Regions from separate parts of the Pedococcus sp. P2_D7 genome, predicted to be linked through region 1. Evidence: riboswitches for the same ligand, from Rfam matches in the RefSeq annotation. Region 1 holds a riboswitch; the other holds the start of a gene.
The links. Region 1 has a riboswitch for cyclic di-AMP ahead of AC1DWJ_RS08770 (transglycosylase family protein). Riboswitches for the same ligand answer to the same signal wherever they lie in the genome.
Positions count from the first base shown of each region.

Region 1 (4,694 bases):
CTGGGCCGCGGACTCGCCGAGGCGCTCGACGCCATCCACGAGGCCGACGTGATCCACCGCGACCTCAAGCCCGGCAACGTCCTGCTGCTCGACGGCGACCCCGTGCTCATCGACTTCGGGATCGCCCACGTCGCGGACGACGTGCGGATCACCATGACCGGGTTGGTGATGGGCACCCCCGGCTACCTCTCGCCCGAAGTGGTCGAGGGCGCGCCCGTCACCGAGGCGACCGACTGGTGGGGCTGGGCGGCGACGCTCGCCTTCGCCGCGAGCGGCGCCCCGCCCTTCGGCCGTGGCCCGATGGACGTCGTCCTGTCGCGGGTCAGCCGCGGCGAGGCCGACCTCACCGGCGTCGACCCCCGGCTCGCGCCGCTCCTGTATGCCGCCCTGTCGCCCGTGCCGCGCGAGCGCCCCGATGCCGACGAGGTCGTCGACGCGCTGGAGCGCTACGCCACCGGCCAGCCGGTGACCGAGGCACTCACGGCGCCGTCACGGCATACCCAGGCCTTTGAGCACCGGACCACGGCCCGCTGGGAGCGGCCTGCGGTCGCACCCGCGCCGGTCGCCCGGCAGGTCGAGCCGCAGCCGGTCGCCGAACCCGTCTGGTCGCCCGAGCCGGAGGGCGAGCTGGTCCCGTGGGACGAGCCCGAGGGCGAGCCGTCGGAGTGGCAGGCTGCCTGGGAGGGTGGCGCCGGCCAGCCGGACCCACGCATCGGGCGGCCGGCGCGCACCGGCACGCTGCTGGCACTGCTTGCTGCCGTCGTCGCGGGTGTCGCGGGGTTCCCGGTGGTCGCTGCGGTCGTCGCGGTGCTCTGGTCGTGGGCCGCTCGCACCGCCGACCGGTCCGTCACCTCCCTGGTCCTGCGGCGGCACACCCGCGGACCGCGTCGCTCCGACGTGCCGGTGGCCGTCGTGGCGAGCCCCTGGCACCTCGTCGTGGGCGCGCTCGCCACCGTCGTCAGCGCGGTCCTCCCGCTGGTCGTGGGCATCTGCGCGGTCTTCAGCACGGCGCTGGGCACGGTCGCCGTCTACGGCGGCCAGCCCCACCCCGACTCGTCCGGGCCGCTCGCGGTGGGCGCGGCGGTCGCGGCCCTCATGGCGTGGTGGGGCCCCGGCGGCTCGGGCCTGCGCCGGGGCACCCGCAGCATCGTCCGCGGCGTCAGCCCGGGTCCGCGGGGCACGAAGGTCGTCGTGGCCCTCGCCCTGCTCGTGGCGGCAGGGGTCGTGGTGGTGATCGTGCAGAACGGCGGCATCCCGCTGTGGTGGCCCTACGAACCACCCTCGGCCGTGCTGCCCGGGGTGGGCCTGACGGGATGACCGAAGGCGTCCCGGACCGGCCCGTTCGTCCTCCCGCCAAGCGTCGACCGGTGTTGCGGCACAGCCGGATCTGGCGCGGCGAGGAGCTGACCGAGACCCTGCCGATGGTCGAGTCCCTGCGGCACACGCCCTACCGCAACCCGCGGGTGCGACAGGCGGCGGCCGAGGAGCGCGAGGCGCGGGCCTCGCTCGACCTCGCCCTGCGCGTCGGCGAGCTGATGCTGCGCTGCGGCGCCGGCGCTCCCCAGGTCGAGTCGTCGGTCGTGGCGGTGGCCGCGGCGGCCGGGCTCGACAACCTCGAGGTCGACATCACGTTGCAGTCGTTGCTGATCCAGTGCACGACGGGTTCCGGGGCGCCGATCACGATGCTGAGGGTGGTGCGGTCGTCGACGCGTGACTTCGCCCGGCTCACGGCCGTGCACGAGTTCGTCGAGAACCTCGTCGCCGGGTCCTACGACCGCGAGGCCGCCGCCGCCCAGCTGCGCGAGATCCGCCGCGCGCCGCGGTTCTGGCCGAAGTGGACGGTGCGCGGTGCGCTCGGCCTGCTGGCCGCCGCCATCGCGGTGATGCTCGGCGCCGGTCCCGTCGCGGCGCTCGTCGCCGGGTTGTCGGCCCTCCTGGTCGGGTATGCCGCGCGGACGCTCGGCAAGGGCGGCCTCCCGGACTTCTACCAGTGTGCGATCGGTGGGTTCCTCGCGACCGTGCTCGCGTGGGGCGCATTCAGCCTCGGTGCGGCGGGCTGGCTCCCCGTGTCCTCGTCGGAATTCGCCTTCATCGTCGCGGGCGGGATCACCGTGCTCCTGCCGGGTCGCACGGTCGCCTCGGCTTTCGAGGACGCGATCTCGGGCTACTCCGTGACCGGTGCCGGCCGGATGTTCGCGGTGTTCCTCACGACGGCCGGGATCATCCTCGGGGTGGCGACCGGGCTGCAGCTGACCCTGGCCCTGACCAGTGCCTTCGGCCTGAACGTCGCCTCGCCGTCCATCGTGTCCACGCAGGCGCTCAACGCCCCGGTGCTGCTGGCGGTGGTGGGCGCCTTCGTGGTCGGGTTGGCCGGTGCGGTGTCGCTGCGCACGGGCCGGATGCTGGTGGTGCCCAGCGGCGTGCTGTGTGCGGTGGGCGTCGGGGTCTCCCTCGCTGTCTCGAAGGTCGACGGGCTGGGCCAGCTGTCCGCCGCCGGGCTGGCGGCGATCGTGCTCGGGTGTGCGGGACGACTGCTGGCGCTCCGGATGGGCGCGCCGGCGATGGTGCTCGTCGTCCCGGCGTCCTACGGCCTGCTCCCGGGTCTGGCGATCTTCCGCGGCCTCTACGAGATGGTGAACGGGTCGTCGGCCGACTCCGGGACGCTGTCGCTCCAAGGGGGGCTGACCACCCTGCTGGGGGCGATGGCGGTGCTCCTGGCGATCGCGGCGGGCGGCGTGCTGGGGGAGTTCATGGCGGCGCCGTTCGACCACCGCATGGTGCAGAAGCGACGCGCTCGACGGCGCTGACCGGGCCGGGCGGTCCGGGCGGTCCGGGCTGTCGAGCACGAGACTGGTTGTTCGGAAGTTATCCCGGGTCATGGCACGGCGGATCTTCCGAACACGTCGGGCCGCCGGCGCTGACGGGGAACGAAAGGTGGCGAATACGCGCCAACCGGTTGTCGGCCTGACGAACGCCCCCTACCGTGTCTTACCTGCGCGAACGCGCGGTCACAACTGCACACGGCATACCCAATCAGCCAAGCACTCCCACCGCGCCGAGCCTCGTCAGGTGGGGGTTTCACCGGAAGATCTCCGGGCACGACGAGGACGGGGAACCCAACGCGGCCACCACGGTGGCCTGGGGGTGAAGCCGGCTCAGGCCGGCCGGGCACCTGACAGCCCGAACCCGACAGCTAACCCCGCAGGCGCCGGTCAGGAGAGGAACCCCCCACCCATGTTCTATGCCCCGAAGCACTCTGCTCGGAAGGCCAACCCTGTTCGACGTCGCGTGACCGGTGTCGCCGTGGCCGGTGTCGCCACGGTCGCAGGTGGCATGGCCACCGCCAGCAGCGCGCAGGCCTCGACGGTCTGGGACCGCGTGGCCGCCTGCGAGAGCGGTGGCAACTGGTCGATCAACACGGGCAACGGCTACTACGGGGGTCTGCAGTTCTCCGACCGCACCTGGGACGGCTTCGGCGGCGAGCGCTACGCCCCGACCGCAAACCGCGCCACGAAGGCCCAGCAGATCACCATCGCCCAGAAGGTGCTGGCCTCGCAGGGCCCCGGCGCCTGGCCGACCTGTGGCGCCCGCGCCGGTCTCACCCGCTCCAACGGTGGCGCGGTCGATGCCGGCTCGACGACCAGCAGGGCCTCGCGCTCTGCCACCCGCCAGGCTCCCGCGGCCCACTCGACCAGCACCGGCAAGCTCGTCGTCGACGGGATCCGCGGCCCCAAGACCAACGCCGCCATCGAGCGCTGGGTCGGTGGGTCGGTCAACGGCACGCTCTCCCGCACCGACGTGAAGGCGTTGCAGCGGAAGGTTGGCTCGGCCCCCGACGGCGTCATCGGTCCGAAGACGATGCGCGCCCTGCAGACCAAGATCGGGGCCCGCAAGAACGGCGCCCGCTACCTCGACCGCGCCACCGTGCGCACGCTGCAGACCTACCTGAACGGCCGCTGACCCGCTCTCCGCACAGCCGGCGGCCCGACACCTCACGGTGCCGGGCCGCCGTCGCGTCCCCGTCTTCCTCGCACTTGCTGCCACCGGTGGGGCACGGAGGGCTGGGTTCGGGGGTCTGGTGAGGGATCAGTGGCAACAAGTGCGCGAGACGGTATGCCGCGTGGGCGCCCGGGATGCCCGGCCGCCGCCGTCTCGCCGGTACGATCGTCGCCGTCTGCTGCGGCAGACCGGCCGGCGTGGCGCAATTGGCAGCGCACTTGTCTTGTAAACAAGGGGTTGGGGGTTCGAGTCCCCCCGTCGGCTCTCTGACCAGCAGGTTTCCTCAGACCCCCCTCGCCTTGGGCTGCCGACCCACCGCTTTGCCCCGCAGGCACCGAGAGTCGGCTGGGACTCCGTGCTCCGCCATTCAGCTGCCGCGAGGGCAACCGCAGCTTTCGCGCACCATCAGCTCTACGGGCAGTATGCGTGATGTCGTTGGCTCGTCCGGACGTTCGATTCGGTCGATGAGTGCTCGGACTACCAACGCACCCATCGCCCCCATAGGCTGACGGACCGTGGTCAGTCTCGGGCTGAAGAGACGCCCCGCGGCGATTCCGTCAAACCCCGTCACGGCAACCCGACCTGGAACGTCAACACCTGCGGCCTTCAGGGCGTCGATTAGCACCAAGGCGACTTCGTCACTCACGCACACGAAAGCTTCGGGTAGTTCGTCGTGGGCAATCAGACCGGCGACC
Region 1 is NZ_JBFUEH010000003.1:345,842-350,535, reverse strand. Features, by position in the region: gene AC1DWJ_RS08780 (serine/threonine-protein kinase) at 1-1,317, shown strand, start outside; gene AC1DWJ_RS08775 (threonine/serine exporter family protein) at 1,368-2,807, shown strand; cyclic di-AMP (ydaO/yuaA leader) riboswitch at 3,070-3,223, shown strand; gene AC1DWJ_RS08770 (transglycosylase family protein) at 3,235-3,960, shown strand; tRNA gene AC1DWJ_RS08765 (tRNA-Thr) at 4,191-4,263, shown strand; gene AC1DWJ_RS08760 (LacI family DNA-binding transcriptional regulator) at 4,367-4,694, opposite strand, start outside.

Region 2 (4,694 bases), 120 kb from region 1:
CATCTCGCTGGCGCTGTACGGCATGTTCGTGTCGACCCAGACCCGGCGGCACCGCGACTTCTTCCTGCCGGTCGCCCACGACGGTGAGCCACTCGACGACGTGCACGCCGACCCGCCCACGAACCGCGAGACCTGGACCAGCCTCGGACTCCTGCTCGTCTCGCTGGTCGCGGTGGTCGGGCTCGCGAAGGTCGAGTCGCCGGCCATCGAATCGGGCGTGGCGGCAGCTGGCTTCCCGCAGTCCTTCGTCGGGGTCGTCATTGCGCTGCTCGTGCTGCTGCCCGAGACGCTGGCGGCCGCCCGCGCTGCCCGCGGCAACCGGATCCAGACCAGCCTCAACCTCGCGCTCGGATCCGCGATGGCCAGCATCGGCCTGACCATCCCGGCGATCGCGATCGCCTCGATCTGGCTCGACGGTCCCCTGCTGCTGGGCCTCGGACCGGTGCAGATGGTGCTGCTCGCCCTCACCGTCGTGGTCAGCGTCCTGACCGTGGTGCCCGGGCGGGCGACGCGGCTGCAGGGTGGCGTGCACCTCGTGCTCCTCGCCGCGTTCGTGTTCCTCGCGGTCAATCCCTAGCGTCGGCTTCCCCTAGCTGCCCGTTCCCCTGGCTTCGACTTCCCTGGCTTCGACTTCCCTGGCTTCGGCTTCCCTGGCTTCGACTTCCCCGGCTTCGACTTCCCCGGCTTCGACTTCGTGGGTATGCCGCTGGGCCAGGCTGGGCGCGCGTCCTACGGTGGATGGATGGCCACGATCGAAGCCGTCCTGGGTGACATCACGACCCAACCCGTCGACGCCATCGTCAACGCGGCGAACTCGCAGCTGCTTGGCGGAGGCGGGGTGGACGGGGCGATCCACGCTGCGGCCGGGCCGCGACTGCTGGAGGAGTGCCGGCGGATCCGGAACACCACCCACCCCGACGGACTCGACGTCGGGGATGCCGTGGCGACGTCGGCAGGCGACCTGCCCGCGCAGTGGGTGATCCACACCGTCGGGCCGAACAAGCACCGAGGGCAGACCGACCCGGCCCTGCTGGCGTCGTGCTTCCGTCGCAGCCTGCAGGTCGCGCGGGACGTGGGGGCGAAGAGCGTGGCGTTCCCGGCGGTGAGCGCGGGGGTCTACGGCTGGGACTCGGCAGACGTGGCCCGGATCGCCGTCGACGCCGTCCGGTCAGAACTCGACGGCGAGGGTGCTGCCGGCGGGATCGAGCTGGTGCGCTTCGTGCTGTTCAGCCGGCCGGCCCTGATCGACTTCGAGGCTGCCCTCGCCCCCTCCTCCTGAGTTCTTTGAGGAGTCCCTTGGGGTCGGTCAGGCGACTTCAGGGTCAGGCGCCGGCGCTCATCGACTCGTGGTCGCCGTTGGTGGCCGACTCGATGAGCTGGCCGATCACCTCGGGGGTGTGCGCGCCGGAGAGCGCCACGCGGCGGTTGGCGATGAAGAAGGGCACGCCGGTGATGCCGATGTCGATCGCTGCGGCCTCGTCGGCGCGCACGTGGTCGGCGAACTCGTCGCCGGCCAGGACCGCCGAGACGCGACGTCCGTCGAGGCCCGCCTCGGCGCCGAGACGCTGGAGGGTCTCGATGTCGTCGACGGCCTTGCCCTCGGAGAAGTGGGCGCTGTAGAGCCGCTCGAGGACGGCCGCCTGGAGGGCCGGCCCACCCTGGGCGAGCCCCAGTGCGACGAGCCGGTGGGCGTCGAACGAGTTCGCGCGCAGCTGCTTGTCGACGTCGATGTGCACGCCGTCGGGGCGACCCATCACCGCCGGTCGTTCGGCGATCTCGCGGGCGCCGTCGAGGTCGGTGCGGTAGCGCTGGGCCAGCCAGGCGAGCACCGTCTCCCCCGTGCTGTGCGCGGCCTTCGGGTCGAGCTCGAACGCGTGGTAGGTGACAGTTACCTCGGCCGGGTGCGCGCTCTCGGCGATGGCGAGCTCGAGCCGCCGCTTGCCCAGGTAGCACCACGGGCAGACCACGTCGGCCCAGACGTCGATCTCCACTGCATTGGTCGAGGGTGTTGCGTCGCTGGTTGATCGTGTTGCTTGGTTCATCGCGTCATCCACGTTCGTCGCTTGGTCCACGTTCAGCGCCTCATCCACGTTCGTCGCCTCGTCCACGTTCGTCGCTGCGTCCACGTTCGTCGCTTCGTCCACGTTCGTCTGACCCACGTTCATCGCTCCATCCTCACACGAGGGCGCAAATGGGGCACGGGGCACCCGGGCGAGCCCGCGGCATACCCCCACAACGCCGCAGGCCCCCGGGCCGCCGAAGCGGAGGGGGCCTGCGGTGCGTGGCTCAACCAGTGGTGCGACGAGCTCAGCGTGGGTCAGGGACGACCGTAGGTGACGTTCGAGGACCAGATCGAGCGGAGGGCGACGGCCTTGCCGCTGCGCGGGGAGTCCCACATCATGCCGTTCCCGGCGTAGATGCCCACGTGGTAGGCGGGGCTGCCGAAGAAGACGAGGTCTCCCGGCTGCGGGTTCGACACGCGGGTGGTGGCGGCGCGCTGGGCGTCGGCGGTGCGGGGGAGGCTGATGCCGACCCGGCCGAAGACGTACTGCGTGAAGCCGGAGCAGTCGAAGCCGGTCGACGGGCTGGTGCCGCCGTAGGAGTACATCAGGCCTTCGTACTGGGCCGCGATGGCCAGGACGCCGCCGGCGGCGGGCTTCAGGCTGGTGTAGTCCTTGCGAGCCGTGGACCGGCTGGCAGCCTGGACGGTGCGGTCGGGGACGACGCGGACCACCGGCTTGGGCTTCGGCTTGGCGGTCGCCTTGAAGCCGATGACGCCAAAGGCGCTGGAGGCCGCGGGAGCCGCGGTCTCGGGGGCCTGGACAGCGACCGGCGCGGCGGTGGTGGCGCCCTTGGCGGCCGGGGCCGGAGCGGCGCTGGCGGCCGAGGCGGGAAGGGCGAACGAGGCGACAAGACCACCGGAAGCGGCGATGACCGCAGAGGTCTTGACAGCCGGCTGCGCGGCGCTGGCCACGATGCCGGACAACTCGGAGACGGGGTTGAAACGGCCCGGCGCGCGGTGGCGGCCAGAACTGTGTGAAGCCACGATGGATGAACCTCCAGCGCCTACGAGGTGAGCTGTCGGGTTCGGATGGAGGTAGATCACCCGGCCTCCACGGTTGTCACCCGACCTTGCGGGCGCGTGCGTGGAGACTTAACCCCAAGGACCTTTTCGTGAAGAGAAGGCCCAAAGTTGGGTCCCCCGCTCCTGCCAAGCGGTTTGTACTGAATGACTCGGGCGTGGTGACAGGACTAGGCGTTTCCACATCGAGCCGGTCCCCCCAGGGGGCGAGGGAACCGCAGCCACCGTACACAAGGCTCCTGCGAAAGTCACGTTGAGGTCACGGCCCACCCAAGAAACGCCAAGGTGACGTCAGGCACACCCCAGCCGCCGTGCTCAAAACCGCAGGTCAGAGGCCTGCGGCCAGACAGCGATGGCGCTCAGATGAGCGGGCAGTGGCGACGCGCCGAACAGGGCGCGACACGCCGGGTCAGACCAGGGCGCCGAAGACGTGCTGGGCGACCTCGTCGGGCAGGGACACCCCGGTGGACTCGGGGGCGCCCTCGCGCACGGCAACCACGCGGCCGTCGGCGCGGTGGACCCGCACCCGCTCGCCGGGCAGGAGCCGGGCGACGGTCAGCAGGCTGAGCGCCTCGTGGTCGACCTGGACCGGCTCACCGATCCGGCGGACCAGCACCGTCTCGGGCAACTCCCCGGCCAGCTCGGTGAGGGTCTGCAGGCCGGTGCGGAAGCCCTCGGTCGGCTCCTCGTCGCCCAGCTCGTCGAGCCCGGGGATGGGGTTGCCGTAGGGCGAGTCGTGGTGGTCCTTGAGCATGGCGAGGATCTTGCGCTCGACCCGCTCGGACATGACGTGCTCCCAGCGGCAGGCCTCGTCGTGGACGTACTCCCACTCGAGCCCGATCACGTCGACGAGCAGCCGCTCGGCGAGCCGGTGCTTGCGCATGACCCGCGTGGCGAGCAGGCGGCCGTGGTCGGACAGCTCGAGGTGGCGGTCGCCGGCGAGGCTCAGCAGGCCGTCGCGCTCCATGCGGGCCACCGTCTGCGAGACGGTCGGGCCGGAGTGGCCCAGCCGCTCGGCGATGCGGGCGCGCAGGGGGGTGATGCCCTCTTCCTCGAGCTCGAAGATCGTCTTGAGGTACATCTCGGTGGTGTCGATCAGGTCGGTCACAGGCCCCAGCCTCTCACCTGCGACCGTCAGCGCGTCACCGATCGCCCGTCGACCTCTTCTCGAGCTGCCCCCCGACCTCTTCTCGAGCCGCCCGCCGGACCGGGTCGAAGCGCGGCACCCAGTAGGCCAGCCAGCCCGTCCCGACCAGCGCGAGGCCGCCCAGGGAGACGCAGGCGGCGGCCAGCCCGGCCTGCGCGGTGATGAGGCTGATCAGGGCCGGGGAGCCGCTCCCGCCGACGACGGAGACGAACCGCCAGCCGCCGAGGAACTGCGACCGCCCCCACTCCGGCGCGCTGTCCGCACCCAGGGTCATGACGATGCCCGACCCCATGCCGTTGCCCACGGCGGCCACGAGCGCGACGACCGTCACCGCGAGCGCGCTGTGGGTGAGCGGGAGCGAGAGCATGCCGATGCCGAGCAGGACGACGCACGGCACCGCGACCCAGATCCGGCCGAACCGGTCCATCACCGAGCCGGCCGGGTAGAACAGCAGCATCTCGACCC
Region 2 is NZ_JBFUEH010000003.1:229,113-233,806, forward strand. Features, by position in the region: gene AC1DWJ_RS08170 (calcium:cation antiporter) at 1-577, shown strand, start outside; gene AC1DWJ_RS08175 (O-acetyl-ADP-ribose deacetylase) at 743-1,279, shown strand; gene AC1DWJ_RS08180 (DsbA family oxidoreductase) at 1,323-2,165, opposite strand; gene AC1DWJ_RS08185 (C40 family peptidase) at 2,318-3,046, opposite strand; cyclic di-AMP (ydaO/yuaA leader) riboswitch at 3,049-3,251, opposite strand; gene AC1DWJ_RS08190 (iron-dependent transcriptional repressor DtxR) at 3,492-4,190, opposite strand; gene AC1DWJ_RS08195 (MFS transporter) at 4,225-4,694, opposite strand, start outside.
Region 2: linked by a shared signal. The riboswitch ahead of AC1DWJ_RS08185 (C40 family peptidase) and the one ahead of AC1DWJ_RS08770 (transglycosylase family protein) in region 1 are both predicted to bind cyclic di-AMP.